Regions from separate parts of the Photobacterium sp. AWH4_225 genome, predicted to be linked through region 3. Evidence: riboswitches for the same ligand, from Rfam matches in the RefSeq annotation. Region 3 holds a riboswitch; each other region holds the start of a gene.
The links. A riboswitch is a leader RNA that binds a small molecule or an ion and turns the genes downstream of it on or off. The one in region 3 is predicted to bind lysine.

Region 1 (10,666 bases), on a different contig from region 3:
ATCCGAATAAGGATCACTGCACCATGGGTTTCCTGATCCTGCAGCATCGACTGCAGCCGGCTGTCGAACAACACCCGGTTTGCGGCACCAGTCAGCTGATCAAGAAAAGTATGAGTACGAATAAAGGTATCGAACCGGCTCCGCTCTTGGCGGGCATCTTTGAGCTCGGCAATCATTTTGTCGAGCGCCAAACTGGCCGTCGCCGGCCATTCCTGCTCGTCACCGACTTCGTTCTCTTCTACCCTACCAGCCAGAATCAAGCGCCCACGGTGTTCGAGCAATTCAGAACCGTGCAGCTGACGGCGCAGCCAATCCATCCCCCAGATCAGCCCTAGGATAATGATGGCAACAGCCAAGCTTATCGACGACATCGCCCCAATCGAGTAGGTAAACTCGGTGTAAGGCGGAATGGACTTCATGGTTACGGTAAAGCCCGGATTATGTTCGAGATCATAACGGCTTCTATGGAGAATACTCGGATCCGTCAGCGGTTGTAGTCCCTTGAAGGCATACACGACGCCGGCTTCACTGCCCACTTCCAGCTCTACTACATTACTGGCCTTAAGCAGTTTGGGTAGCCAGCGAGAAATGGCTTGCGAGCCTTGGGGATCGGCCAACTCCTGATCGATCACTTCCACAACACCATCCAGATAATGGGTAAGGTAATCTTGTCCCAACTTGCGAAAACTCACCGCCCCGCCAATAAAAATGACGAAAATGGCACAAATAACAATTAATGTGACAAAGGCAACTAGGCGGTTTGTTAACCGCATCCCTGAAGCTTTTCTCATAAGCAGCCAAAAAAACTCTTTTAGTCAAACAGATACCTAGCCAGAGATAATCCAAACAAGGCAAAGGCACGGGCGTATATTGCAAGCAAAATACCATTCAATCGATCATGCTGTCAGTGCCAAAGTCGACAAATTAACAATTTTGTAAACCCTAGTTGGGGCAGAAACAGTCTGAATAGCGCAGAAACTCATGGTACTGTAGGGAAAACGGCATCTTCGGCTCTCCCACCAGCGCTATAGGGTAATTAACAAACATGGATTGGATCACCTGCACCAAAAGCTTTGTCACTGTTGTCGATCAGGGCTCTCTCGCCCAGGCAGCCACCAAGCTCAACACCTCCAGCTCGGCACTCTCCAAGCGCTTGGCGTGGCTTGAAAAACAGCTGGGTGTGCAGTTGCTCAAACGTACCACCCGCAGCCTGACCATGACCGATGCTGGCAGACTGTTCTACCAGCGCAGCGCTCGCTTGCTGGATGACTGGCACCAGATGCTGGCAGAGACAACGTCCACTTATGGCGAAGTCAGTGGCGTATTGCGGATAGGTGCACCTCTGGCCGTTGGCAGCCGCCTGCTGGTCAATTATCTGGCTGAGTTTATCGAGGAATACCCTAATATCCAGGTCGAGCTGCATACCATCACCCCGGGACAACTACCGGATCTCAACCTGGATGTATTTATCAGCAAGGAGTTGACGGACTTCAATTCATCGAGCTATATCGCCACCAAGCTGTTCAACTTTCGCCATGGTTTCTACGCCGCGCCATCGTACCTGGAAGGAAAGCCGTTGATTGAAAACCCCGAACAACTTGCCCAGCATAACTGCCTGATGTTCGGTACCCATGGTCATGAGCAAGAGCACTTGTTTGAAAATGATGTCAGGTTACGGCTCAAGGGCAACTTCACCACCCAGAACCCGGAAGCGCTGGTTGCTGCTGCGGTAGCTGGGATGGGGATCATTCTGGCAGGGGAAAATACCGTCAAGCGCGAGCTCAGCAAAGGCTTACTGGTACCGGTTTTGCCGCAGCTCAGACAGCCAGTAAGCTCGGCTTATGCCTACTACCCCAAGCTGGACTACAACCATGTCAAAACCAAGTTGTTCATTGATTTTATCAAGGCAAAATCCAACCCGGCCCACAGCTAACAATTATTACTTTGAATATTTAGAGCAATAAAAAGCCCCGCATCGGCGAGGCTTAATATCTTGGTCAATGACCTAACAACACAGCAAGTGTTTAGAACGGAATATCGTCGTCGAAATCCATTGGCGGCTCATTGTACTGAGGCTGAGGTGCAGCCTGCTGCTGAGGAGCCTGTTGCTGTTGCTGCGGAGCAAAGTTCTGCTGAGGTGCCGCTGCTGGCTGCTGAGGCTGACCCCAACCACCTTGCTGCTGTTGACCACCCATTGGTGCGCCCATACCCTGGCCACCGCCTTGACGGCCGCCCAGCATTTGCATAACACCATTGAAGCCTTGAACCACAACTTCAGTTGTGTAGCGGTCCTGGCCGCTTTGGTCCTGCCACTTACGCGTCTGCAGTTGACCTTCGATGTATACCTGAGAACCTTTACGTAGGTACTCACCAGCTACTTCAGCTAGCTTGCCGAACAGCGCCACACGGTGCCATTCAGTTTTCTCGCGCTGCTCGCCAGTGTTCTTGTCACGCCAGCTTTCAGAAGTGGCAATGGTAATATTTGCTACTGCACCACCACTTGGCATGTAACGGATTTCCGGATCATTACCCAAGTTACCGACAAGGATAACTTTGTTTACGCCACGACTGGCCATAGTTCACTCCGATCTCATTATCGGTGCTGGGAAAAGGCCAGCGACCGTTATTGAAAGTTTATACTTAATCGCGCAGTCTATCATGCTTCACCCCTGATCGAACAGGGTTGAATCCGAGTAAAATACAGCAAACAGCCACGCGAAGAAGTGACACACAATGGTGCTATTATAACCAGCTCACTGTGTTTTTATACAGCTTTTTCTTTCAAGGCCCTGAGCCCTGTGCAATAATGCCGCAGTCATAAATTAGTCAATAAAGCTCATCGATATGGATAACATTGAAGTCAGGGGTGCCCGTACCCATAACCTCAAGAACATTTCCCTCACGCTGCCTCGGGATCAGCTGATTGTTATCACCGGCCTGTCGGGATCGGGAAAGTCGTCTCTGGCTTTCGACACCCTGTATGCCGAAGGACAGCGACGCTACGTCGAATCACTGTCGGCCTACGCCCGTCAGTTTCTATCACTGATGGAGAAACCGGATGTCGACCATATCGAGGGGCTATCCCCTGCGATTTCCATCGAGCAGAAGTCGACCTCGCACAACCCGCGCTCTACGGTCGGTACCATTACCGAGGTTTACGATTACCTACGTCTGCTCTACGCCCGTGTCGGTGAGCCACGCTGTCCGACTCACCATGTTGAGCTAGCCGCCCAAACCGTCAGCCAAATGGTCGACAAGGTGCTCGAACTGCCGGAAGGCAGCAAGATGATGCTGCTGGCACCGATCGTCAAAGAGCGTAAGGGTGAACACGTTAAAACCTTGGCCAACCTCGCCGCACAGGGTTATATCCGCGCTCGTATCGATGGCGAGGTGTGCGATCTGTCCGATCCACCAACGCTGGAACTGCATAAGAAGCACACCATCGAAGTGGTGGTCGACCGCTTCAAGGTCCGCGATGATCTGCAACAGCGCCTGGCAGAATCTTTCGAAACCGCACTGGAGCTATCCGGCGGTACCGTGGTTGTCAGCCCGATGACCGACGGTGAACATGAAGAGATCGTGTTCTCGGCCAACTTTGCCTGCCCGCACTGTGGCTACAGCATGCAGGAACTGGAACCTCGCCTGTTCTCCTTCAACAATCCAGCCGGTGCTTGTGGTACTTGTGATGGCTTGGGGGTACAGCAGTTCTTTGACCCTGAACGTGTGGTGCAAAATGGCGAACTGAGCCTGTCCGGCGGGGCTATCCGCGGCTGGGACAAGCGCAACTTCTATTACTTCCAGATGCTCAAGTCACTGGCCGAGCATTATGGCTTTGATGTCGAAGCACCATTCGATAGCCTGCCGAAAAAGATCCAGAACGTGATCCTCAGCGGCTCGGGCAAGACCGATATCGAGTTCAAGTATATCAATGACCGGGGTGATATCACGGTCCGCCGCCATCCATTCGAGGGGATCCTCAACAATATGGAGCGCCGCTACCGCGAGACCGAATCCAACTCGGTACGAGAAGATCTGATCAAGTTTGTTTCGACTAAACCGTGTAGCAGCTGTGGTGGCTCGCGCCTGCGCCTGGAAGCCCGCAACGTGTTTATTGCCGATACCACCTTGCCGACCGTAAGCGAGATGAGTATCAGCGAAGCGATGGACTTCTTTAGCCAGCTGGCGCTGACCGGGCAGAAAGCCAAAATCGCCGAGAAAGTCCTTAAAGAAATAAATGACAGATTGAGCTTCCTGGTCAATGTCGGCCTCAACTACCTCAATCTATCCCGCAGTGCAGAAACCTTATCGGGTGGTGAAGCCCAGCGGATCCGCTTGGCTAGCCAAATTGGTGCTGGCCTTGTAGGCGTGATGTATGTACTGGACGAGCCGTCAATCGGCCTCCACCAGCGCGACAACGAGCGCCTGCTTAAGACCCTGACCCACCTGCGCGATCTCGGAAATACCGTGATTGTGGTCGAGCACGATGAAGATGCTATCCGGATGGCCGACCATGTGATCGATATCGGCCCGGGAGCCGGTGTCCATGGTGGTAACGTGATTGCCGAAGGTAAGCTGGCTGATATCGTCGATAACGACAATTCGCTGACGGGCCAATATCTCAGCGGCAAGAAATGTATTGCAATACCGGAGCAGCGAGTCGCCATGGATCCCGAGAGGACCGTCAAGCTACTCGGCGCTACCGGCAATAACCTAAAAGATGTTGATGTTGAAATCCCTGTTGGCCTGCTGACCTGTATCACAGGGGTGTCCGGCTCGGGCAAGTCGACCCTGATCAATGACACCTTCTTCCAGATCGCCCACCACCAACTCAACGGGGCGACATCTGGCCAGGCTGCGCCTTATCGTGAAATCCAAGATCTTGAGCACTTCGACAAGGTCATTGATATCGACCAGAGCCCGATTGGCCGTACGCCACGCTCTAACCCGGCAACCTACACCGGGATCTTCACGCCTATCCGTGAATTGTTTGCCGGCACCCAGGAATCGCGTTCGCGTGGTTACAAGCCGGGTCGCTTCAGCTTCAACGTCAAAGGCGGACGCTGTGAGGCGTGTCAGGGCGACGGTGTGATTAAAGTTGAAATGCACTTCCTGCCGGATGTCTACGTGCCTTGTGATGCCTGTAAGGGAAAGCGCTACAATCGCGAAACACTAGAGGTTCGCTACAAGGGCAAGACCATTGACGAGGTGCTGGAGCTGACAGTCGAAGATGCTCGCGAGTTCTTCGATGCGGTACCAGCCATTGCAAGAAAACTGCAGACCCTGATAGATGTTGGCCTGTCGTACATCCGTTTGGGTCAGGCGGCGACTACACTATCGGGTGGTGAGGCACAGCGCGTGAAACTAGCACGCGAACTGTCCAAGCGTGATACCGGCAAGACCCTGTATATCTTAGATGAGCCAACCACAGGCCTGCACTTCCATGATATACAGCAGTTGCTCAATGTCCTGCATCGCTTACGTGATCACGGTAATACCATCGTGGTGATCGAACATAACCTCGATGTTATCAAGACTGCAGACTGGATCATCGATCTTGGCCCCGAGGGCGGTAGCGGTGGCGGTGAAATCATTGCAACCGGTACACCTGAACAAGTGGCGCAGATCGCAGGTTCGCACACTGCACGCTTCCTCAAGCCTTTGCTGCCAGAGTGAACGCCAGTACAATAGTTCAGGCAACCTAACCGACGACGATAAACCGGGCTTGCATTCAAGCCCGGTTTTGTTTGATTCTGACAGTGAGATCCGCGCAACCACCATGACAGTGTTATATGTAAAAGGCACCAACCTTGCCGAGAAAGGGATCAGCAAACCGATGATTAAGCCATTTTTGGTGTCACTCGGGATCTTGTTCCTACTCGCGATGCACTACTTCCAGCATAACCCTGGTGGATCCGGGCTTGAGTTGTCATTCAATGCCATGAGCTGGATCCCATTCAGTTTTGCCATTGCCTTCGGCCTGCTGGAAATTTGCCGCCAGCGGGTATGGCGCTACTCGCGCTTGACCATTGTCCTGGCTGTTTGCTGTATCTTACTCACCCTCCCGGTGTTCTACCCCAATGCCGATGTCAGCCAGAGCTTGCCAAGACTACTTGGCTTATGGGCCGGCCTACTATTCTTCGTCGGCTTGCAGCAATTCTCGTTTAACCACAAACGTCGCCAGCGCATGCTGTGGTTTGTCCTTGCTGCAGTCTGGATCCAATCAGGCTTCGGCTGGGTACAATTCATGCTTCTTGAGCCGGGCAACCCTATTGGCTATGACACCGTGGCCAACCGCCCATACGGTATTTTCCAGCAACCCAACGTGATGGCCAGTTTCCTCGCCACCGGCTTGGTGCTATCTGGTTATTTACTGGCGCGCATCCCAATGTACCGGGGAAAATGGAGCTGGCAGCAATGCTTCTTGCTACTGACACCTGTTGTCACCCTGCCGCTGCTTGTTGTTCTGAGCTCACGGACCGGCTGGCTCGGTGCTGTGGTCGGTACCCTACTGCTGATCCCATATCTGCGCCGCTTTGCTGCCAAGGCACAGTGGCGAATGTGGCTGCTGATGATAGTACTGGGGCTCAGTGTTTCCTGGCACATCAACAGCTCAGCAGGTTGGTCACCGCAGGAAAACCGCTTGAGTTTGGTCAGTGCCCGTGCGATGCATATTCCACAAGCAGTCAATATGTTCCTCACCCAGCCACTAACTGGCTACGGCTTCGGCACGTTCGAGGTCAGTTATATTACCCAAACCGCAAGGTGGCACCACGATAGCCCGGACAACCCAGCCGGTATGGCAGCCCTTACCCATCCGCATAACGAGCTGGTATTCTGGGCCGCAGAAGGGGGGATCATTCCTCTACTTGCGCTGTTCGCAGCCGCGGCAGCAGTATTTCTCAAAATAAAGAAAGCCCGGGAAGGGACCCAGCTGGCTCTGATCGGCCTATTTTTCCCGATCGTCTTGCATTCCCAACTGGAGTACCCGTTCTACCATTCTCTGGTTCACTGGGTGATTTTCATCTTGCTGATTTATTGGGTCGATAACCTAACGGCCAAATACTACAAAAAACGAATGGACTACATCCTGTCAATACGAGCCTTGGTATTGAGCGTCCCGCTCATCACTACCGGATTTATGGTGACGACTCTATATTCGGGTGCGCAGCTGACCAAATACGAAACCAGCCATCCGGCCAATGTCGATTACCTAATGCGGGTCAACAACCCATGGGCGTGGCAAAATCGTTTTGAATGGGATTTACATCTGACCCAATTGCAGCTGGGGATCGCCAGTAACAACCCAACCTTGATCCAGGAATACATCAACTGGGCGCAGCAAAAAGCCAAACACTGGCCCCGTCCTGATCTGTACCAAAACCTGATCAGTGCCCACGGCCAGCTTGGACAGCTGGAACAGGCCGTACAAATTCTTGATGAGGCTCGTTACCTCTACCCAGAACACAAATTCGCTTCGCCAAGTACGACTGAGGTACAGACAATAGAAAGTGAAGCTGATAAATCAGCTCCTTAAAGACAAAAATGGCTACCTTGAGGTAGCCATTTTTTTACTATCGATAATGTTGGTATCGAAGCGCAGATTTATTTCAGCGTCGTTTGCAGTGCACGCAAACACAATGCGACGTTTTCACTGCGGGCAGCATAACCCATCAAGCCGATACGCCAGGCTTTACCTGCCAGAGCACCAAGGCCAGCACCAATTTCCAAGTTATAACGCTCAAGTAGGGTTTTTCTGACTTCGGCATCATCAATACCGTCAGGAATGTAAACTGCGTTCAGCTGAGGCAAGCGATGAGCCTCATCCACCACAAACTCAATGCCTAACTGCTCCAGACCTTCACGAAGTTCCAGGTGGGCGTCTTTGTGGCGCTGCCAGGCATTTTCCAACCCTTCGTTATGCAGCAAAACCAAGGCTTCATGCAGAGCATAAAGACTGTTGACCGGCGCAGTATGATGATAGCTGCGCTTGCCTTCACCGCTCCAGTATCCCAACACGAGGCTCTGATCGAGGAACCAACTCTGCACCGGTGCTTGGCGGCTTTGGATTTTAGCCACTGCTTTTTCAGAGAACGTCAGTGGCGATAGACCCGGTACACACGACAGGCATTTCTGGCTGCCGGAATAGACCGCGTCCAGCTGCCACTCATCCACCAACAAAGGAACGCCACCTAGCGAGGTCACAGCATCCACAATCGTCAGGCAGTCATGCTCACGGGCCAGTTTGGCAATCGCCTCGGCATCACTGAGCGCACCAGTTGAAGTTTCGGCATGGACAAAGGCCACGATTTTTGCGTCCGGATTGCTGTCCAGAGCCTGGGCGACCAAATCGGGATCAACTGGCTCCCCCCAGTTGTTATCGACCATCACGGCAACGCCGCCGCAACGCTCGACATTTTCACGCATCCGGTCGCCAAATACGCCATTGCGGCAGACAATCACCTTATCGCCGGGTTCAACCAAGTTGACGAAACAGGCTTCCATACCTGCACTGCCCGGGGCAGAGACCGCAATGGTAAAGGTATTTTGAGTCTGGAAGGCGTATTGCAGCAGCTGTTTAAGCTCATCCATCATACCGATGAATAGCGGATCCAAGTGCCCAATGGTCGGGCGGCTCAGGGCCTGAAGCACCTGTGGGTAGATATCTGAAGGGCCCGGGCCCATAAGGGTGCGCTGTGGTGGGTAGAAGCTACCAATCGTCATTATTGTTTTCCTCCCTGGCGGTAAGCGTGACAGTCAATCGTTATTGTAAGGTACTGATTGACTATATCAGCAATGAGCTAATTATGCTTATACCAAATCATGACCACCTTCTGGCACATAGATTCCATCAACATTTGTGACAATTTTTTGCAAAATTTATGCATATTTTATTTCTATGTAATTGACAACACACCTGCAAATCCGGTTCAATGTAGATCGTTTTTTGTTCATCCTGAGGAAAGGTTTTTCTCAGGGGCAGACAGAAGAGGAGCGTTACCCAGGTATCTAGGATTGCGGGGCCCCACCCCGAGGCAGTCTGGAGAGGGGGAGTAACGCCGAGATACGACATGACAGGGGGCATGGCGTATCGGCTACGAAGGTTGAATCCTTCTGGCTGTCATCTATTCACTATGGTAATGAATAGGTGGGGAGCTTCTGGTTGTTGTACCGGTTTACAATCTTACCTTTTTGCTCTCCTGACTTTTGTCGGGACTACCATCCCGAGCCCCCTGTTAATTGCGTTTATACTCTTTATTACTGGGAGACTCGTTGTGAGCTTTGTCGAAAATAACTTTACTGTTCCTCCACCGATAACCGTAGCGAAATTTGGCGGTACTAGCGTAGCCGATCATGCCGCCATGAGCCGAAGTGCCACGATCATCAAGGACAACCCTGCTGCTAAAGTAGTTTTGATCAGTGCCTGTTCCGGCGTTACCAACCTGTTAGTTGAACTTGCAAACGGAATTGCCGATAACGAGCAGCGCTCCCAACGGCTACATAAATTGACCTCTATTCACCAGAACATTATCGACAACCTGGCTCAGCCAGACGCTGTCGCTGGCCACATAGAACAACTTATCAATAACGTGGCAAGCCTAGCCGAGCAGGCCGCCGAAGCACCATCGACTAAGCTGACTGATCAGCTGGTTGCCCATGGTGAACTGTTGTCGACGCACTTATTTACCCAAATTCTCAACGAAATGGGGGCTACTGCCCAACGTTTCGATATTCGCTCTGTCATGCGTACCGACAGTCAATTCGGCAAAGCCATTCCGGAAATCGACGCCATCCGCCAACTCGCCGATGACCAGCTCCAGCCTTTGCTGGAAAGCGGTACAATTGTCGTATCCCAAGGCTTTATTGGCTCAGATAACAACGGTGAAACCACGACCCTAGGCCGTGGTGGCAGTGATTACAGCGCCGCTCTCGTTGCTGAGGCCATCAGTGCCGGAACCCTTGAGATCTGGACTGACGTACCAGGCATGTACACTACCGACCCGCGTATCACCGCCAATGCCAAGCCAATCAGTGAGATCAGCTTCAGTGAAGCTTCTGAAATGGCCAACTTCGGCGCCAAGATCCTGCACCCATCGACCTTACTGCCAGCGGTTCGTCAGCAGATCCCTGTCTTCATTGGCTCATCCAAAGCGCCTGAACAAGGCGGTACTTGGATCCGTCAGAAAGTCAGTGAACCACCGAAGTTCCGTGCTTTAGCGCTACGCTGCAACCAGACTATGGTTACCTTGACCAGTCTGAACATGTTCCACGCCTACGGTTTCCTATCAGAAGTATTCCGTATTCTGGCCGAGCATAAGATTTCGGTTGATTTGATCACTACCTCAGAGGTCAGTGTGTCATTGACCCTAGATCAAACCGATACCGGTGGTGGTGCCCCAAGCCTGCCTGCTGCGGCAATGGAGCAACTTAGCAAGTTGTGTAGCGTGGAGGTCGAGCAAGACCTTTGCTTAGTCGCACTAATCGGTAACGAACTCGGTGATGCCCCTGGCGCAGCAACCCAGGTATTTAGTCGTTTGGATGACTACAGTCCACGCATGATCTGCTTCGGTGCCAGCACTCACAACCTGTGCTTCCTGGTGAAAACAGAAGAGTCACGCGAAGTGATCAAGGTTCTGCACCAAGGCCTGTTTGAGTAAGGCTAAACGGA
Region 2 (10,666 bases), 350 kb from region 3:
GGCCAACCGCCTGCGTGAAGACTTCCATGCAGATAAATTCAGCACCTTGATCATCAATGACACCCAAGCCAAACGAATTATCGAAAACCGCTTTGGTGTGGGTTCATCTGTTGTCGATGGCATCATGCGCGCCACCAACGTCATGCTGCACGGCAAGAAGGTCGTGGTGATTGGTTATGGATATTGCGGCTCTGGTACCGCGCAGCGCCTGCGAGGTATGGGGGCCCATGTTACCGTGGTTGAGTCCAACCCACTGACATTGCTTGAAGCGCATATGGAAGGTTTCTATACCTCCGCATTGGAAGAAGCTTTGCCGGATGCCGATATGGTCGTCACCATTACCGGCCGCGATAACGTGCTGCGTAAAGAGCATTTCGAAATGATGCGTGGCAATACGATTATTGCCAATGCGGGTCATTTCCAGCGTGAAATCAACCTTGGGGATTTGGCCGCGTTGAGCCAAAGCCAAGATAAGATCCGCCCTCATGTGACGGCTTACCAGCTCAAAGACAAGCAACTGTTCGTCTTGTCGGATGCCAACCTTGTTAATCTTTCTGCGGGCGACGGAAATCCTATTGAAATTATGGATCTCGGCCTGGCTTTGCAGTCACTGAGTTTAGAGCGAATTGCCCTTAACCGGGACTCGCTGCAGAGCATTCCGCAACCGGTCCCCTTTGATATCGAAATGCAAGTTGCTGAACTTGCCGTAAAGCACTGGATTAACCACTAATATTTAAACCGCCCCGGGCTTATAGCGCCCGGGGTATTTGTATATGTCGAGTAGGTAGGTTGTACACCTATCCACCCTATATAAGGCCGCCAAACATGGACGCTCTGACTAGCTTAATGGGAATGGTAGCACTGCTTGCTATCGCTGTTGTTTTTTCGAAAAATCGCCAAGCCATCAATAAACGGACGGTACTGGGAGCTTTTGCTATCCAGTTCATTATTGGGGCATTTGTCTTGTTCATTCCTATCGGAAAAGATTTGCTCGAGATTGTTTCGGGTGGAGTGAGCTCGGTGCTGGGATTCTCTCATGCCGGGATCGAGTTTTTGTTCGGAGGGTTGGTCAGCGGACAGATGTTCGAGGTCTTTGGCAGTGGTGGTTTTATATTTGCCATGCGCGTGTTGCCAGTCATTGTTTTCTTCTCGGCACTGGTTTCTGTGTTGTATTACCTCGGTATCATGCAGTTGTTCATCCGGGTATTGGGTGGGGCATTGCAAAAACTACTAGGGACCAGTAAGAACGAGTCCATGTCGGCTACCGCCAATATCTTCGTCGGTCAGACGGAAGCTCCCTTGGTGATCGCCCCTTATATCAACCGATTGAGCCGCTCTGAACTGTTTGCTGTTATGTGCGGCGGCCTGGCTTCGATTGCAGGAACTGTTTTGGGCGGTTTTGCAGCAATGGGTGTTGATATGCAATACCTGATTGCAGCCTCGTTCATGGCGGCTCCTGGTGGTTTGCTGTTTGCCAAAATCTTGGTACCAGAGACAAAGCCGCGCGGTTCAAAAGAGCAAGAGCAAGAAGGGGTAACGGTAGATAAGCCTGCCAATGTCATTGATGCGGCGGCGGCCGGCGCTTCCAGCGGATTGATGCTGGCATTGAATGTCGGTGCGATGCTCTTGGCGTTTATTGGTTTGATTGCCTTGGTCAATGGCATGCTGGGTGGGATAGGTAGCTATATTGGCCTGCCTGAACTGTCGCTCGAATATCTTCTAGGCTATTTGTTTTATCCTGTTGCATTGATTATTGGTATTCCGTTTGACGAAGCGATGGTGTCAGCCTCCTTCATAGGTCAGAAGTTGGTGCTGAATGAATTTGTGGCTTACGTGAACTTTACTGAATACCTCAAAGTGACGGAGCTATCTACCCGAAGCACAGCCATTATTACTTTTGCCTTGTGTGGCTTCGCAAACTTTGCAGCGGCTGCCATGTTGCTAGGCGGGTTAGGGACTATGGCACCGAAGCGGCGTCATGAGATTTCTACTCTCTGCATGCCTGCCATCTTTGCCGCGACTCTGTCCAATCTGATGAGTGCGACGATAGCAGGTTTCTTTTTCTCTTTTTAGCCATTGATGAGGGGGTAGCATTGTGGTGATAGGCCTGGATTACTGAATGAATAGTTAACCCCTCAAAAAATAATACGAAAAATTGTCAAAAATTCGCTGCATATTTTTCACTCTGTTGTTATGATACGCAGGCTCAATTTGAGAAGAGTTATTTAATGCAACATCAAGTACAAGTTAAACCATCTGATATCATTACGTTTTCGTACTGTATCTAACTGTTTCCCTTATATTTATCGTCACATTAATAATTCAATTTTAACTGACCGTAGCTATTGGCTTGCGGTTTAAATGAATTTACATAAGGGACATCACATGTCTAAGTCTACTGGTATCGTTAAGTGGTTTAACGAAGAAAAAGGTTTCGGTTTCATCACTCAAGAGAACGGCGGTGCTGACGTATTCGTACACTTCCGCGCTATCGCTTCTGAAGGTTTCAAGACTCTTTCTGAAGGTCAGAAAGTTTCTTTCGACATCGAGCAAGGCCAGAAAGGTCCTCAAGCTGCGAACGTAGTTACTCTATAAGTTTCCGAACTTTAGAGAAGAAAATGCTGGCCTAGGCCGGCATTTTTTGTATCTGCAATATCTGAACCCCAACTCCTCCCTCAACATACCTTTAACCACTTTTTTATTTAGGTACCGCTGGGTAAATATGCAGGTTGAGCCTCCATTTTAGCACCGGTACCTTGTGTCTTTCTCAGGCCCTCTCCGGTCAACCCCGACAAAGCTAAGACTACTCCAGATAAATACTGATATGAAATCCACCATTAACAGCAAAAAATAGCCTTTGTGGTTGTTGTTGCTGCAAGCATGGTAGCCAGTAGTGCAATGTTTTGTTAATTGAGTGTTTAATAAAATATATAATGTGATATTGATCACAATGTGGCGTCAAGTTGATTTGGATTATGCGTTTTTATGTTTTATTCAATACAAAGCGGGTGGTTATTCACTGCCTGCAACGTAGAGGCGCATTACCTAAGAGTAGTTTAGTGAAGGTCGACAGCCGATGAAGCTAAACGAAAGGAGTCAATGCCGAAGTGGTTTTGGTCGTCAGCCAAGCTGCTGGGGTTGTTCTTAATAGGAGCAGCACTGTCATCTCGGGCCCTGCCCGGATGGAGAGCTACAGCAATTTTTGTTTTCGAACAGGTAAGTTCGCCTACCGATTTCGTACAGCCTTTGTCGCTCGCGTGCTCCTTACGCCCCTCCTCTAAATACTCAAATACCTTGATGTTGTTTTTTAGGAGAAGTCTACGAATGGCTGATTACGGATTATTGTCCATCGTACCCGCGGTGCTGGCGCTGATACTCGCCTTTACCACTCGGCATGTTGTTTTGGCTCTGGGCGTTGCAGTGATCAGCGGCATGCTGATCTTAACCAAGGGTCATCCTGTCGATACTGCGTTGATGTTCTTGTCTGATGGGCCGTTCACACAGCTTGCATCGGGCAGCAACGCACAGATCATTATTGTTATTACCATTATTTCCGGCTTTATCTACCTGGTCGAGCAAAGCGGTGGTATGGCAGCGTTTTCGACCATGGCGACCCGCTATGTGTCATCACCATTGAAAGCCCAGCTCGCCACCTGGGCAACCGGGATCGGGGTGTTTTTTACCGACTCGGGCAACTCGCTTATTCTTGGCCCGATGTTCTCGCCAATTTACAACAAGCTCAAGCTGAGCAAGGAGAAGCTGGCCTTTATCATTGACTCGACCTCGTCGCCGATTTGCGTGCTGATCCCGATTATCAGCTGGGGTGTCTACTCGCAGGGCCTGATTGAGAACGCATTCGATAACATGGGCCAGCCCGTTGATGGCTTTGCGACTTTCCTGCAGGTGATCCCTTACCAGCTCTATGCCTTGCTGGCACTGTTCAGTGTGCCTGTCTACGCGGTGCTGAAAAAAGACTGGGGGCCAATGGCCGAAGCCGAGCGGCAAGCTCGCCAGCAGGCTGAGGAGAGCGTACTGCCTGTGGATGACCAGCAGGTGAAATCAGGCCGTATCTCGCTGATTGTATTGCCCCTGGCGGTACTGTTCGGCTCGCTGATCGCGCTGTTCACTTATAACTACCATCTGCATGGCACCATCAATGGCCCGGTGATCCGAGCATCGCTTGGCACCAGCTATCTGATTGCCTCGATAACGGCGATTGCCTACTACGCTTACACCAAAACTATGACCGCCTCGACAGCCTTCAACACTTTTGTGTCGGGAATGCAGCGGATCATGCTAATTTTGGTTATCTTGCTATTGGCATGGACCTTGGGTGATATCTGTAAGTCTCTGGGTACAGGGGACTATATTAGCCAGGTGATGAATGATCGCTTGCCGGTGTTTATGCTGCCTGCATTGATTTTCATTATCGGCAGCTTTATCTCGGTAGCGACAGGTTCGTCGTGGGGCACTTTCGCCATCCTGATCCCGATTGCAGTGCCGGTTGCCAGTGCGCTGGGCGCCGACCCACTAATTTGTATTGGTGCAGCGCTAAGTGGCGGTATGCTGGGGGATCATTCATCACCGATTTCCGACACGACAATTCTTAGCTCGATGTCGACTGGATGTGATCATGTTTCCCACGTCCGCACCCAGTTCCCATACGCTATTTTGACAGGCGTAACCGCCAGCATCGGCTTCATGGTTGCCGAAATCACCCGTAGCCCGTACACCATCGTACTGGCCGCCGTATTGCAAGTTGCACTGATTGTTTTGATGGTGCGCCGTCAGGCCGCAGCCACCCCAGTTACCGCTTAAATAGCGATTGCTATTTCGAGCTACCGTTTAAAAAAAGGATTGAAAATGAACACACTATTTTGGCTAAGAGATGAAGTAAAAGTGGGTGAGCACCGCACGGCATTGACACCTACCGGAGCCAAAGCCCTGATTGATGCGGGCGCCCAGGTGATTGTCGAGCGTAGCGATACCCGTATTTTCCCTGACCAAGCTTATGTCGATGTGGGCTGTGAGCTAGCGGCGGGCCATAGCTGGACTGAAGCTCCAGAGCACGCTTATATCTTGGGTTTGAAAGAGCTGGCTGAAGATGACTTCCCGCTCAAGCACCAGCACATTTACTTTGCCCATGCGTTCAAGGGGCAGGATGAAGCTGTGCAGATCTTATCCCGCTTCAATGCCGGTGGCGGCCAAATTCTTGACCTAGAGTTCCTGCAAGACGAAATGGGCAAGCGTGTTTGTGCCTTCGGATACTGGGCGGGCTATGTTGGTGCAGCGATTGGCCTGTCGGGTTATATCCACCATTTACACTGTAAAGATGTGTTCGGCGCAGTGGGCAGCTACCCGGATCGCGACCATTACCTAGCAGTACTGCGCGAGCAGGTTGCAACACTGTCAGAGAAGCCTAAGGTATTGGTTATCGGTCAGTTTGGCCGCTGTGGCCGTGGCGCATTGGATCTATTTGCCGAGCTGGGTATCGATGCTGACGGCTGGGATATCGAAGAAACCAAAGCCGGTGGCCCATTCACTGCAATCAATGACTACGACATCTTGGTTAACTGTGCTTACCTTGCCGAGGGCACGCCTCCGTTCATTACCAAGGAAAGCCTGGGTGAGAACCCTCGCCTGAGCATGGTCAGCGATGTCAGCTGCGATCCGAATAACCCGGATAACCCAATCCGCATCTACAACCAGAGCACCAAGTTGGCGAAGCCAATTATCGAATCGGATGTTAGCGGGCTATATGTTCAGGCGGTCGACCACCTACCAACAGTACTGCCAAAAGAAAGCAGCGAAGATTTCGCTGGGCAACTGCTTCCGCATCTATTGACCCTGTGTAAAGGTGAAGATCCAAACGGCGTCTGGGCAAGGGCACGTGACTTCTACGCGACAGCGCAGAACATTGTAAAGTAAAAACCGGGGCGGCTCGTCTAAGTTGATAAGTGATAGGGATCTACGTTTGTTAGATCCCTTTTTTATATCGATAAAATCTAACTCAAACTTCGCCTGTAAGCTTCATAATAGTTAACGTCCCAGCACTGGAAGTTCAGCCAACATTTCCTGAAGCAAATCAGAGAATGTATCAATGATCACCTGCTTGCTCTCATTGGCAATATCATCAGGCCTTTGAATTACGCCGTATTGATAGCGAGGCAAGTCTAGGATAGGCAGCGCACGAACTCTGTGATTATCCATCCCTTTGAGCATGGTACTATTAGCAATGGAAACGCCAATACCCTCTGCCACAAGTGAGCAGGCTACATCGACAGAATGCGCTTCAACGACGATCTCCGGAAACAGATTACTGCGAGTAAACCAGTTCATCACATCATAACGAGTGCTACTCTTTCGGCCGATCATAACGAGTTTCTGATCTCGCAAGTTTTCAGCGACGATCGAGTGGAACGCCTCAAACTGGTGGCCCTGGGGAAACACACACATCGCAATACCTGAATCGATCGCAGTGGAACGAAATTTTGAATGGTTATTGATGCGGGTAAACCCGACATCGGCCTGACCGGAATACACGCTCTCTTCAATCGAGCGATAATGGCCGGAAAACAGTTCTACCGATACGTCAGGATATGCCGTCACCAGTTGCTTGATAAGTTTCGGTGCGATTGACTTTGCAAAGGTATAAGGCATCGCAATCTTGAATACCTGCTTAGCCTTGCGTCCCCTCTTAATTTCCGACGCCTGAGTCTGGAGTTGCTCTATACCCTCCAAAACATGCAGTGCGTTTGATAACAAATTGAGCGATTCGGGCTTAATTTTTAATCTCCCTCTATCTCGCTCAAAGAGATCCAGATCAAGTTCTTTTTCCAGCTGGGCTAACATTCGGCTTACACCAGATTGAGATAAGTTCAACTGCTCTGCTGCCATACTGGTTGTTCCTGCTTGGCTGATAGCTTTGAGTACCCGAAGTTGTTTCGCCGTTATGTTCATCTGGTTCCATTTGATTAAGTTAATTTCATCATACCCCTATGACAAGTTGTCATTGAATTGAAAACACTAACACAAAAAAATATGTTGCAGAAATGTTGTAGGATAGAATGTGACGAAATGGAGATTTAAAGTGAGTGAAGCTATATCACCAGCTCAACAAAATGTTACTGAACAACCAAAGAAAAAAGGTAACTTAAACCCAGTAATCATCCTGCTGTCTGTCGTTTTGGTAGCAGTACTGATGACCTATTTTTTCGATTCCGGACAGTTTGAACGTGACGGAAAGCTGATCATTCCCGGCACATACCAAGTGCTGGAAAAAGATGTCTCACCACTCAACCTGATTGGCATTTACCCTCAGGAAGGGGAAGCGCAAGCCGTTAGCCTGCTTGATGCGCTAGTCAGTATTCCTCAAGCCATCACCAAGCAAGCTGGTATGATTTTCATGGTGCTGTTTATCGGCGGTATGTTTGGTGTACTCGACAAAGTTGGCGCCATTGAAACAGGTCTAGAGCGTACGCTTTCTGCTACTCGGGGTAACGTTTACTTATTGGTGCCAATCCTGATGGTGGTGTTTTCCATGGGCAGTACATTCATGGGAATGGCGAAAGAGTTTCTGCTTGTGATACCTATGGTGGTGGCCATGGCAACAAGGCTGGGGCTATCAAAAATTATCGGTCTGGCGATTGTCACCATTCCGGTTAAAGTCGGTTATTTAGCATCCATTACTAACCCTTATGCCCTGTCCGTCGCTCAGCCTCTGGTTGATGTGCCTATTTTCAGCGGTATGGGTATGCGTATTTTTGTCTATGTTGTATTGATGACCATCGGGGTTGCGTACGTTCTGCATAGTATTCGAAAAGAAGCTCGCACAACTGAAATCATCGCGCAATGGGACAATAAGCCTTTGCCAGTTCGTCATACACTTGTGCTGACAATACTTGGTCTGGGGATCGCGTTTCTGGTTTATGCTTCGCAGACTTGGAAATGGAAATACAACGAGTTATCTGCATACTATATCTCTCTCGGTGTGATTTTCGCTATCATTGGTGGCCTTTCGACCAATGACACCATCAACGCTTTCATCAATGGAATGAAAAAAGTCCTTATCGCTGGCGTGTTGATTGGGCTGGCAACCTCTGTTGCTATCGTTCTTGCGCAAGGTAAAGTGCTTGATACCATCATCTACCACTTAGCTGGAGTCATCGGTGAAGGCCAACCAACGCTGGCAGCCTATGGCATGTTCTTCTCTCAGCTGTTAATCGATGTAGCGATTCCATCCACCTCAGGGCAGGCCGCCGTAACCATGCCGATCCTCGGCCCACTTGGACAGCTTTCTGGTGTCGACCCGCACACTACGGTACTAGCTTTCCTGATGGGTAACGGGGCAACAAACATCATTACCCCTACTTCCAGCGGACTATTGATCTTCCTTGCTACCGCGCAAGTAGGATGGGGACAGTGGGCAAGATACATCTTCCCGTTCTTCCTTATCACCATAGCGTGTGCTCTGGTTTTCCTATCTATTAGCCTACACGTATACGCTTAAGGACACCCCATGAGAGCAGTAACTAATGTCAAAATCCGTACGAGAGACGGAGAAACACTTGCGACTGATATTTACTTTCCAACTAACAGTGAGGGCCCGTGGCCTGTAGTTATGGAGCGAACACCTTACGACAAAACGGCGCCTTCTCGTTCCGAAGTCACTTTGGATGGTCATAAAGTCTCACGTGAAGAAATGGCTCAGGCGTTTGTTGATAAAGGGTTTGTGTGTGTCTTTCAGGATTGTCGTGGCCGTTATCAATCAAGTGGCACCTTCACCAAGTACATCAACGAAGCCGAAGATGGCTATGATACCTGTGCTTGGTTAGTTGGGCAGTCCTGGTGCAATGGAAAAATAGGCACAATGGGTCTTTCTTACGCAGCGCATACTCAATTGGCACTGGCCTGTCTTAATCCCCCGGGGCTTGCGAGTATGGTGCTCGATTCAGGTGGTTTCTCCAATGCCTATCAGTGCGGTATTCGTCAGGGCGGGGCGTTTGAGCTTAAGCAGGCGACATGGGCATATCGTCAGGCACTGGTTAGTCCCAAGGCCCAACAAGATCCTGTGGTGAAAAAGGCTCTGGAATTGGAGGATATCCGTGAATGGTTTAATTACCTGCCGTGGAAGGCCGGCCAGTCGCCATTACGCCATGTGCCTGAATATGAGGAATATTTGCTCGAACAGTGGAAACAAGGCAGTTTTAGTGATTTTTGGAAAAAGTCCGGCATCTACGCATTTGATAGCTACCAGAACATTGCTGATATTCCGGTATTGCTTATGTCGAGCTGGTATGACGTGTACGTTAAAAGTACGCTGGAAAACTACACTGTTCTGAGTGAAAAAAATCGCTCTCAGACGGCACTGATCATGGGCCCGTGGCTGCATGGGGATCGGAATACCACACATAGCGGTGATGTAGATTTCGGGAAGGGCGCCTCATTTGACCACAATATTGACAGCAACTGGTTGGATTTTCGTGTGAAGTGGTTCCAACGTTGGTTACTCGATGATGACAGCCATACATTTTCCAATGTTCAGGTTTTTCAGATGGGGGGCGCTTCGGGTGAAAAAAGTGAACTTGGAAGACTTAAGCATGGTGGACAGTGGCTAAACAGTGATCGCTGGCCGATGAAAAACACAGAGGCCCAGCATTGGTATCTGCACCGACAAGGTCAACTTTCCCAGCAGGCTCCAGTGACAGAGGAGCACATAAGCTATCTGGCTGACCCGAACAATCCCGTTCCCACCATTGGCGGTGCGTTAACTTCGGGTAAACCTGTGTTTGAAGGTGGCGCATTTGATCAACGTGAAGATGCCCGCTTTTACGGCACTGAAGGCAATCACCTTCCTCTTGCGTCACGTCCGGATGTGTTGGTTTTTGAAACCGAACCACTCAGTGAAGATTTGGTTGTGTCAGGAAAAGTGTCGGCAAAGCTCTTTATTGAATCCGATGCACCGGATACGGATTTCACCATCAAACTGGTGGATGTTTATCCGCCAAGTGAAGATTATCCGCAAGGCTTCGCTATGAATATCTCGGATGGTATCTTTCGCTGTCGCTATCACAAGAGTTGGCAGAAACCAGAGCTCCTTCGTCGTGGAGTGATCTACGAAATTGAGGTAGAAGCTTTTGCCACTCAGAATTGCTTTGCGGAGGGGCACAAATTGCGATTGGACATTTCCAGCAGCAATTTCCCTAAATTTGACGTCAACCCAAATAGTGGTGAACCAGAAGGAGAGGCGTATACCAAGCAAGTTGCAAAAAACACCATCCACTGTAGCCAAAGTCATCCATCAGTGCTGACCTTGGAGATACTACCAAACTAAAAAATAAGCTCCTATGTTATTAGGGGCTTTCACTGTCATTTGCCCAGCTAAGTTTAGTCGTTAATTTTGCAGTTTTAGGTTGGTATCTGCTCAATCTTCACTTGCGGCTCTGTTCTTAACGAAATTACGCTTAACATATTTATTAAACAGCAAGAGATAAAAGGGACCCATGCCTTGCATTAGATCCCCTTATCTTATTATTCAACAACTAGTCGATTAATCTTGCCGCGAAACTCAAACCGCTTCTTTAAACACTACTTCTTCACAAGGTTTAGGCTGGTATCCCTTGATAGCAAAGAAGGCGATGACCAAGTAGCAGCTGAATGTCAGCCA
Region 3 (10,666 bases):
CGCCGTTTGCAGGGTCGACAGCCCCCCCATAAACAACAATACCGACGGCATGAATGACAACGCAAATGCCCAGAACAAGCGGTTCCAGCGCATTGGGTCTTCAGTCACGTTGTTCTGTACAACCGATGCCAAGATATAGGAAATCGAGTCAAACGTCGTGGCAGTGAAAATCAAACACAGCAGGGTGAATGCTGCGATGACCAAGGTACTAAACGGCAACTGCTCAAGGATAGAGAAAATAGCTTTTGTCGCACCCTCAGAGTTCAAGATGCCAACCACATCCAACGCTCCCGAAAGCTGAAGCGATAGACCGTAGTTACCCAAAATCATGAAGAACAGGAAGCAGCCCATCGACCCAAAGAATATCGAACCGGTCACCATCTGCTTGATGGTACGGCCACGGGAGATCCTCGCGACGAACAAGCCCATGCTCGGGGCGAACACCAGCCACCACGCCCAGTAGAAAATAGTCCAATCCTGCGGGAAGTGGGTATTTTCAAACGAGCCATAGCCGCCGAACGGCTCAGCCCATGTTGCCATGACAAAGAAGTTCGACAGCATACGGCCCAGTGAATCCAAGCCGGTTTCCAGCATGAATATCGTTGGCCCAGTCACCAGAATAAAAGCCAGTAGACCCAAAGCCCCCCAGAAGTTGATGTTACTGAGGAACTTAATGCCCTTCTCCATCCCGGCATACGCCGAGTAGGCGAAGATGGCGGTACAAATCATCAATACGATAACTTGGGTAACCGTATCTTTCGGTACGCCAAATAGGTAGTTGGCACCTTCGGTGATCAACGGCGCAGCCAAGCCCAGCGTCGTAGCACCACCGCCCAGCAAGCCGAAGATAAATAACACATCGATGACTTTACCCAGCCAACCATAACTGCGGGCTTCCCCTATCACAGGCATCAATGCCGCCGAGACCTTAAGTACAGGCTGCTTGCGCACATAGAAGAAATAAGCAATCGGCAATGCAGGGACCAAATAAATAGACCATGCAATCGGCCCCCAGTGGAATAAGCCATAAGTTGCCGCCCAGCGGACCGCTTCTTCACTGCCAGGTTCTAACTGGAAAGGAGGCGCTTGGTAGTAATACGCCCACTCAATTGTCCCCCAGTAAAGAATACTGGCACCGATACCACCACAGAACAGCATGGCCGCCCATGACGCCGTCGTAAACTCGGGCTGCTCATCAGGATCGCCCAGTTTAATTTGGCCGATATCGGAAAAAACGATGTAAATCATAAAGAAGAATGCACCGACACCGAGCGCCAAATAGAGGAAACCGAGCTTATCGGTCATAAACGTTTTGGCGACAGCAATCCATTCTGCCCCTTGTGCCGGAAACAGCAGCAAAGGCACCACAACCGAGATCAACATCCCCAACGCCCCGAAGAACGTCGGTTTATCAATCAATTCAAAGTGTTTGCGAGAAAACACGTTAGCTCCTTAAAATTTAAACCCAGCAATGGGTAAAACGGATAATCCGAGGAAAGGGCTAACGCTTCAAACCAAGATTCTAATCAAGACCATGAAAAAAGCTTATTATTAGCTGACATAAATATTCAGCCGTATATAATGTTAGACTTATGACCAAAATCCAGTAGGATTGACGGTGATAAACCCTAAATCAGTAGAGGCGCGCTGCCTATAAGTAACCGTGTGGAGGGTGATACCTTTGAAGCCGGAGAAAGGAGTCAGCGCCGAAGTGACTGCAGCCATCAACTCAGTCGCTGGGTCTGTGTCGAATAGGCACAGAACTGCCATAGTATTTACCTATGGAGCGCTACCTGAGGGGGTAACAAGTCTTCTTTTTCTGCGTCTTAGTTACACTTCCTTTCGGTAGATCTCCACCTGAAACACATAGGTGTGATGAGATCATGAACCTTGTCGATTTTTCGGACTCGCTAATGTCCGTTATCCCTGCCATGCTGGCTGTTATCCTTGCGGTCACCACCAGGCGGGTTTTGCTCTCCCTCGGAGCAGGTATCTTTGCCGGCGCATTGATGCTTAACCAATACTCACCGCTTGAGTCCCTGCAATACCTGGTCGGCAAAGTGCTGGCAATTGTATGGGTCGACGGCGCAATGAACAGCGATAACGTCAACATGATCATCTTCATGCTGCTGCTTGGCGCGCTGATCAGCCTGATGAGTGTTTCCGGGGCTACCCAAGCGTTCGCCGACTGGGCAGCGGTCCGCTGTAAAGACCGTCGCAGTGCCAAATCACTGACAGGCCTGATGGTCTTCATCTTCTTTATCGACGACTTTTTCCACAGCCTATCGGTGGGTGCTATCTGCCGCCCGGTGACTGACCGTTTCAATATCTCTCGAGCCAAACTCGCTTACCTGCTGGACTCCACAGCAGCACCAGTCTGTGTATTGATGCCAATCTCTTCATGGGGTGCATACATCATTGCCCTAGTTGGCGGCATCATGGTGGCACATGGCGTGACCGATCAAAGTCCAATCTCGGCGTTTGTCGAGATGATGCCAATGAACCTATACGCGGTATTCACCCTTGTGATGGTGCTGTGTGTGATTGCGTTCCAGCTTGATATCGGCCCGATGCGCAAACATGAGAAGTGGGCACTTGAAGGCAAGCTATGGGATGAATCAAAAGGCAAACCAGCCGGCCTGGATGTCGAGGTGCCAGAGTCAGCCAAAGGCGGCATGATTGATATGGTACTGCCTATCCTGACCCTAACTATGGCAACGGTATTTTTCATGGTGCAGTCAGGTGCGGATGTACTGGCTGCCAACGGCGAAGCCTTCAGCGTGATCGGCTCGTTTGAGAACACCGATGTAGGCTCATCGCTAGTATACGGTGCGATCTGCAGCTTGGTCGTCTCTATCGGCCTTGCCCTTCGCTTGAAGCTAGATGCAGGCAGCTGGATGAAAGCCGCCCCACAAGGCATTTCAGCCATGATGCCCGCTATTATTATCCTATTCTTTGCCTGGACGATTGGCGCCGTTGTGCGTGACATGCAAACCGGTATCTACCTAGCTTCAATGTCTAACGGTAACCTGCCGGTTGAACTGCTTCCGGCAGTTGTCTTCCTGCTGTCTTGTGCCATGGCATTTGCGACAGGAACCAGCTGGGGTACGTTCGGCATCATGCTACCGCTAGCCGGTGATATTGCTGCGGCCAGTGACATCGCACTGCTGCTTCCAATGTTGTCTGCGGTACTGGCCGGTGCGGTATTTGGTGATCACAGCTCGCCAATTTCAAGCACCAGTATCTTGTCTGCGACAGGTGCAGGCTGCCACCACATGGATCACGTCATGACCCAGCTTCCTTACGCATGCTCAGTGGCCTTCGGCGCGCTGCTGGGTTACCTCGCTATCGGCTACACCCACTCAGCTTGGGCAGGTGTTGCTGTGAGCGGCCTATGGTTTATGGCGTTCTGTGCCTTTGCTGTTCGTAAGAGCAAGCCTGTTGTTGCAGCAGAGCCTGTCACGAGCTAAGTTTTCTGAAAGGCTTTAAATACAAAAGCCTCAAAAACAACAGTTTCAAACAAAAAGAGCAAGGCCACGGCCTTGCTCTTTTTTTATACTCAAGTTGCTTCAAGATGGAGGTTCAGCTACTGGCTGTGCTTTATCTGCAACTCTGAAAAATATGCATCATTGCCTGGCTCGGTAATAAACCCAATGACCCCTTTGTGCTCAGAGCCGTGGAACAAGCGGTCAACCACCAAGATTTTTTCGCCATCAACATAGAAAATCGCTTGGTTATTATTGATTTCGGCTTTCAGGTGGAACCATTGCCCGGGACGGATATTAGCTGCGCTTTCATATTTGCCCGGATCCGACTCCCTCAATTGTTCAGCGGTGTTATCCGGATAGGAGAAATACTGAACCGTCATTTCACGCTGCGCTTCATCTTCTGACAGGGCATTGGAAGGGCGGAAATACACACCTTCATATTTGGACAAGTCTTCACTGACCCTAAAAACGATACCCACAAAGCCATTTGCCGTTGATGTTGCAGCTGCATTCTGCTGCGGCTCACCAGCCATATTTATTTCAATGGTGCCATCACGAAACGGGATAGTCTCCAACGCTAAATATGTACAGTGATCGCATCCTCCTTGCTCAGCAGACTGATGATCTGGTGACACCGCAACGTGTATCCCTTTCTGGCCGTGGTAATCAACCACTTCAGCCTTCACACCTTGTGCCGTCGTCTTATCCAGGGTATCTAGAGGATAGCTTTCAAACTCCAGTGCAGCTGCGACCGTCGCAAACAGCCCCATGTACAAGGAAATCAACAAGGAAATTAACCACATACCCAATGACTTATTTTGCTGTTGTTGTCTGTTCATAGCCCAATACCTAGCAGGATATTTATTTCAAGTTAGCTGAAAAGAAATTCATTCCTTGCTCAAAAATAAGACAACATTCTCTGTGATGAAAATAAAGTTATGCACAATGTCATACTTTTTAGGCATTTCAATCCAATATGAAGTACAAAGCATTACAATAAGCTACTAAACACTATACAAGTAATTTTATACTCTTACTTTTTCGATTGTTCGCTATAAAACAATCGGTTTGTATTCCTTTGATGATTTTTTCACACAACAAAGCTTAATCGGAACATGACCATGAGAATTGGAATTTTATACGGCGGTGAGTCTAGCGAGCGCGAAGTCTCATTAAAGTCGGGCAATTGTATTGCCGAGGCCGTTGAGTCATTGGGTTATGAAGCTATCAAGATCGATCCCCGGCACATTGATATCACCTTGCAGGGCTTCTTCAACTTAGACAAAGCTTTCATTGCCCTTCATGGCGGTATGGGTGAAAGCGGGCACCTGCAAGCCCTGCTCGATTTGCTCAAGATCCCCTATACTGGCAGCGGCCTCTTGGCCTCGTCCATTTCCCTCAACAAACTCAAGACCAAAGAGATCTGGCGCTCGAATGGACTGCAAACCGCTGATTGGATTAAGGTCAACAAGCATACGCCAGTAGACACCATCAAAACCACGTTGGCAAACCTGACCTACCCCGTAGTGGTCAAACCCTTAAACCAAGGCTGCAGCATCGGTGTATCAAAAGCCGCCTCGCCGGAAGAGCTTTACACCGCTTTGGTTGATGCGTTTGAGTACGATGATGACATCCTGGTTGAGCAATTCATCACAGGCCGCGAATACACCTGTGCCATCCTTGATGGCAAACCCCTGCCTGTGGTACAGATCAAATCAGACAGCTTCTTTGACTGGGATGCCAAATTCGGCGAGCAAACGGCGACTTATCACTGCCCGTCTGACTTGACAGCAGAACAAGAAAAAGCCATGCAGCAAGCTGCCCTAACCGCCTACAAAACCTTGGGCTGCCGTGGCTGGGGACGGGTAGATACTTTCCTTGATGAAAGTGGACAAATCTGGCTTATCGAGATGAACACAGTACCGGGAATGACAACCCGAAGTGTTTTCCCAATGGCAGCCAAAGAGGCTGGGCTTAGCTATAAAGACACTATCGCCGCGTTGCTTGAAAGCGCTACGTTTGATGACGTGAAATAACGCTTATATATTTACCCCCATATTGGCGCCCCATATTGAGTCAGGCGCACCAATATGGGGCGATAAAATTGCTAATTCACTTAAGCTATCCAACCCACCCAAGCTATCTACCCTATGGCACGGATCGTGCAATCTTTTCTTTTTAAAGGAGAGGTAAGCATGAAAAAGCTTTTAGTATCAATGATTTCAATTTTATCAATCAATGCCAACGCCCTAGAGCATAGCGAGATCAACGACGCTCGTATCCCTGGCATCAAAACGGCTGTCGAAGCCTATAATGCAGAATTTAGCCAAGCTTATTCTCCACTATTGGCCGATGTCGGAAGCATCGGCAGCAGTATTGGTGAGATGATCAACACAGCCGTCATTACGGGTAACCAAAGCCGTATGCTGTCGAACTGTTCACTCAATGCAACAGGGATTGCTACCCGGCAAACTACTGCAGATGTCGCTCTTGATGCCGAACAGCTCATGTCAAACACCCAATACCATTTCTGGGGCAATTACAGCCCGACAGTGGAACAACAGCTGGCCGGTATTTCAAAGTACCTCTCTATCAAAGCCCCTCAATCAGGCTTGTCGCTGGCCACTCCTAACGGTAGCCAGTGGTTTGAACTAAAACAGGAAGAAGTGAAAAATTCTGAAGGTTGGCTAGCAATGGATCAGTACCAGGACGGTACCCGTTTTGTTGTCGGCATCGGACTGATGGATGATCTGATCCGGGATAACAGCCATTACATTTATGCAGAAAAGATTAACGGCGAAGTCATTTTCATTGATGGCCAAACGAACCTAAGTACCGATATTGAACCGACATACCTCACCGACAAGTTCGACTTCAGCCACTTGAACATTCCATTGGTGACTGGCCTTATGTTCTGGGCGCTTGAGCCAACTAGCTAAAAAGTCAGAACTAAAGTCAAAAATGCCTAGCTCCACACGTTCGGAGTTAGGCAACTCTAATCAATAAGCCCAACAGCTTCACTTTCAGTCGGAACACAACCTGCCAAACACCCCTGAAGCCATTGAGTAAAACGATACTCCAAATCACTGGGCGTCTGCTTTTGCGACAACAGAATGTATTTATGACCTGACGGGATGAACCCAAATGGCGCAACCAGGTTTCCCCGCTTGAGATCATCCACTACCAAGGGATAAGAACCCAACGCAGCCCCCAACCCATCGACCGCCGCCTGGAAGCAAAAATAGAAATGGGCAAATGTTTGGTGACTATTACCAGCTATGCCATGCTGTCCCGAGCCTCTTATCCAATCATCCCAGGCTGATTGCCTGGTCTGGCTATGCAGCCGTTTAACACAGGTCAAATCATGGCGAACCTGTTGCCAATAATCCGGCGAGAATACTGGGCCTACCCACTCCTTAACCAAAGACACCTTGTTGTAGTCATGCTCGACCCTGAAATCGTCGCGGCGAATAGCCAGCGATAACCCAGTTGTTCCGAGCGTAACCGGGCCACCAGCTGTCGAGAGACGAATATCCGCGCCCTCTACCTCATTGTGAAAGTCAGCCAAGCGTGGCATTAACCAGCGCATGGTCAATGTCGGCTCGCACGATATTTCCAAGCACTGTTGCTCGCTTTTCATCAATTGCCCCACACCATCTTCCAAGGCGGAAAACGCGGTTTGGGTATATTGCTTAAGCAGCTCCCCTTCTTGGGTCAGATAAAGATGACGCCCCTGCTTATAGAACAAAGCATGGCCAAGGTAGCCTTCCAGCACCTTGATCTGCTTACTGACCGCCCCATGGGTAATATTGAGCCGGTTCGCCGCTTCACTCAAGCTAGGCGAAGACGCTGCAACGTGGAAGATGTGAAAGGCTTTGAGATGACGCATATGTGACTTTTTCTCACAATTCAAAGGAGAGTATTTCGATTATAGCGAGCATAAAACTACTCTACAATCGGGACTATTCAATTCACAGCCTTAGTCATAGACATAGGTTTTAAGAAAGGTTTAGGAGTCGGTTTGGAATTAATCAGCTTAGCGTTATTGGGTATTTTAATTGTGATAAGTCCTGGTGCAGACTTTGTTTTGGTACTAAAAAACAGTATCGGGAAGGGGCGTCAAGCAGGGTTGTGGACTGCAGCCGGGATCAGCGCCGCCATTTTTGTCCACATCAGCTACTCTATGCTGGGGATGAGTTACCTAATCTCACAGAATGAAGTGCTGTTCAATGCCATCCGCTATGCTGGCTCGGGGTACTTAATCTACCTCGGCATCAAAGGGCTCATGACAGCCAATGAAGGCTTGGCAAAGATTGAAACAGATACCGTCGAGAAACGCGCAAGCCGCTACTTCCTGCAGGGCTTTCTATGTAATGTGCTTAACCCAAAAACAATGCTGTTCTTCCTGAGTATTTTCAGCCAGCTTGTTGCTCCAGACAACGCACAGAACTCACAGGCATTTTTTTACGGTGGTTACATGGTTGCGCTGCACGGTATCTGGTTCTGCCTAGTGGCCATTATCTTCACATCTGCCTCACTGCAATCAACAATGCAGCGCCTAAAGAAGCGCCTCAACCAAGCCTGCGGGGCTGGCTTGATTGCCTTCGGCAGCATACTGGCCTTCCAGTCATAACCCTATCCATAGATAAATGAATAGGTGATAAATACAAAAAAGCCGGTAAGCCTCAAAGGGCCTTACCGGCAAACTGTCAGAGTTCCCCTCAGACAACAGAACACATCTAACCTAAACGGCATTAAATCCGTTAAGTTTTAAGCTAGATCTTCGCCATTGCTCGCAATGACTTTTTTATACCAGTAGAAGGATTTCTTGGGGGTACGATCCAAACTACCGTTGCCTTCGTTATCGCGGTCGACATAGATAAAGCCATAACGCTTGCTCATTTCACCCGTCGATGCCGCAACCAAATCAATACAGCCCCACGGCGTGTAACCCATCAGTGGCACACCGTCGGCAATCGCATCCTTCATTGCTTCAACGTGTGAGCGCAGGTAATCGATACGGTAGTCATCATTGATCTCACCGTTCTCATCGAGAGTGTCTTTGGCACCCAGGCCATTTTCAACCAGGAACAATGGCTTTTGGTAACGGTCGTACAGCGAGTTCATGGTGATACGCAGGCCAAGCGGGTCAATGACCCATCCCCAGTCACTGGCTTCCAAATGCGGGTTTTTGATCGACTTAACGACGTTCGCCGCACTGGTATTGCCATCGTTCATATCAGCAGATGCACAGCGTGAGGCGTAGTAGCTAAATGAGATGAAGTCGACGGTATTTTTCAAAATCTCGAAGTCTTCTTCGTGGATTTCCAGCTTCACACCTTTCTCATCAAACACCTTCTGGGCGTAAGACGGGTAGTAGCCGCGTGACTGGACATCAATGAAGAACAAGTTTTCGCGATCTTTCTGCATCGCCGTGAACACATCTTCCGGCTTGCATGAATACGGGTAGAACTGGCCACCAGCCAACATACAACCCACTTGGTTTTCCGGGTTGATCTCATGGGCGATTTTAGTCACCAACGCACTGGCTACCAACTCATGGTGCGCCGCTTGGTATTTAACCTGATCGTGGTTCTCGCCTTCCTGGAAAGCAATACCGGCACCAGAGAACGGGCTTGCCAGCAAAATGTTGATTTCATTGAATGTCAGCCAGTATTTCACTAGGCCGTCAAACGCCTCGAAACAGGTACGGGCATAACGCTCAAAAAACGTGATCATCTTGCGGTTACGCCAAGAGCCATACTCGTTGACAAGGTGCATAGGTACATCGAAGTGGCAAAGGGTCACCAATGGCTCGATGCCGTATTTCTTGCACTCTTCGAATACTGAGCGGTAGAAATCGATACCCGCTTGGTTCGGGGTTTCTTCATCACCATTAGGGAAGATACGCGCCCAGGCAATCGACATACGAAATACCTTAAAGCCCATCTCGGCCAGCATCGCAATGTCTTCTTTGTAACGGTGGTAGAAATCGATGGCCTGATGGCTTGGGTAGAATTCGTCCGCGTCCAATTCCACTTTATCAACCTGACCCAGTTTAACTGGCATCCGGTTTTCACCGTAAGGGATCATATCTACTGTGGTAAGCCCCTTGCCGCCTTCGCGGTAAGCACCTTCAGATTGGTTTGCCGCAATCGCGCCACCCCATAGAAACCCTTCCGGGAATTTAATATCAGACATGGTTTGCCTCTTGTGTTTTCGCTAATTACCGCACGTTACCGCGAATTGTTGCTAAGCCACCCCATTTAGAGGTGGCTCATTTTACTCGTTATGAAAGACTAGGCCGTTGCAGGTTTTGCCGGCACTGGTGTTTCAACTTCTTCAGCGCTTTCTTTTGCTGCCGTTGGGTTTGATTCATCCTCATCGTTAGGGATATCTTCAAAGCCTAGGACAAGCGTCAGTACGAAAGACAGAACCACTGACAGTGCCATCAGACCCAGTACCCAAACCAGGCTCATCGGGTCGTTAACGTCGATGAACTGGACACTGGTGAACAGGCTAGGCGCTGCCATTGAGTGACTTGCAATTCCCGCCATACCCGCAAGGCCACCAACGATGAAGCCAGTGATAAGCGTCGCGATTAGAGGGCGCTTCAGGCGAACCAACACACCGTATAGTGCAGGCTCAGAGATACCAGCCATCAGTGCTGAGGCACCTGCCGCCATAGATGTTTGCTTAAGGGCGATGTTCTTAGTTTTCCATGCGACTGCCAGACACGCACCACCCATGCCGATGTTCGCACCGATCTCCGATGGCATAACCATGCCTTCAGTACCCGTTTCAGCAATGGTCTGGATGATAGTTGGCGTAAATACGCGGTGCATACCAGTAAGTACCAATAGCGGCCATAGTGCACCCATGATAGCAACAGCCAGTGGACCCAATGCACCGTGGATTGTGTATACCAACGTCGAGATTGCAGTACCGATCCAGATACCCATAGGACCAACAAGCAAGATACCGATTGGCGCAGCAATCAATACGATCAGCATAGGTTTTAGGAAGTTCTTCGTCACAGCAGGTGTGATGCTATCTACCCAACGCTCGATGTACGACTGAATCCAAGTCATGATCAGGACAGGAATAACCGTATAGGTATAGCGAACTGATGTTACTGGGATACCGAACAGCTCTACCGCACGGCCATCTGCTGCCTG

Region 1: it holds a riboswitch for lysine, as region 3 does, so the genes downstream of both, lysC (lysine-sensitive aspartokinase 3) here and ACXAD4_RS23920 (Na+/H+ antiporter NhaC family protein) in region 3, are expected to answer to the same signal.
Region 2: it holds a riboswitch for lysine, as region 3 does, so the genes downstream of both, ACXAD4_RS22370 (Na+/H+ antiporter NhaC family protein) here and ACXAD4_RS23920 (Na+/H+ antiporter NhaC family protein) in region 3, are expected to answer to the same signal.

What each region holds. Positions count from the first base shown of each region.
Region 1 is NZ_JBSWTF010000001.1:270,998-281,663, reverse strand. Features, by position in the region: gene csrD (RNase E specificity factor CsrD) at 1-791, opposite strand, end outside; gene ACXAD4_RS01445 (LysR family transcriptional regulator) at 1,046-1,933, shown strand; gene ACXAD4_RS01440 (single-stranded DNA-binding protein) at 2,025-2,576, opposite strand; gene uvrA (excinuclease ABC subunit UvrA) at 2,845-5,673, shown strand; gene ACXAD4_RS01430 (PglL family O-oligosaccharyltransferase) at 5,777-7,534, shown strand; gene ACXAD4_RS01425 (pyridoxal-phosphate-dependent aminotransferase family protein) at 7,603-8,721, opposite strand; lysine riboswitch at 8,977-9,164, shown strand; gene lysC (lysine-sensitive aspartokinase 3) at 9,273-10,655, shown strand.
Region 2 is NZ_JBSWTF010000004.1:1,130,616-1,141,281, reverse strand. Features, by position in the region: gene ACXAD4_RS22385 (adenosylhomocysteinase) at 1-730, shown strand, start outside; gene ACXAD4_RS22380 (NupC/NupG family nucleoside CNT transporter) at 826-2,073, shown strand; gene cspE (transcription antiterminator/RNA stability regulator CspE) at 2,386-2,595, shown strand; lysine riboswitch at 3,024-3,201, shown strand; gene ACXAD4_RS22370 (Na+/H+ antiporter NhaC family protein) at 3,325-4,818, shown strand; gene ACXAD4_RS22365 (saccharopine dehydrogenase) at 4,864-5,928, shown strand; gene ACXAD4_RS22360 (LysR family transcriptional regulator) at 6,040-6,960, opposite strand; gene ACXAD4_RS22355 (YfcC family protein) at 7,091-8,509, shown strand; gene ACXAD4_RS22350 (CocE/NonD family hydrolase) at 8,519-10,333, shown strand; gene gluP (glucose/galactose MFS transporter) at 10,568-10,666, opposite strand, start outside.
Region 3 is NZ_JBSWTF010000004.1:1,485,219-1,495,884, reverse strand. Features, by position in the region: gene ACXAD4_RS23925 (BCCT family transporter) at 1-1,443, opposite strand, end outside; lysine riboswitch at 1,630-1,800, shown strand; gene ACXAD4_RS23920 (Na+/H+ antiporter NhaC family protein) at 1,884-3,470, shown strand; gene ACXAD4_RS23915 (hypothetical protein) at 3,587-4,327, opposite strand; gene ACXAD4_RS23910 (D-alanine--D-alanine ligase family protein) at 4,610-5,524, shown strand; gene ACXAD4_RS23905 (hypothetical protein) at 5,684-6,427, shown strand; gene ACXAD4_RS23900 (LysR family transcriptional regulator) at 6,484-7,377, opposite strand; gene ACXAD4_RS23895 (LysE family translocator) at 7,510-8,121, shown strand; gene ACXAD4_RS23890 (6-phospho-beta-glucosidase) at 8,259-9,689, opposite strand; gene ascF (PTS cellobiose/arbutin/salicin transporter subunit IIBC) at 9,788-10,666, opposite strand, start outside.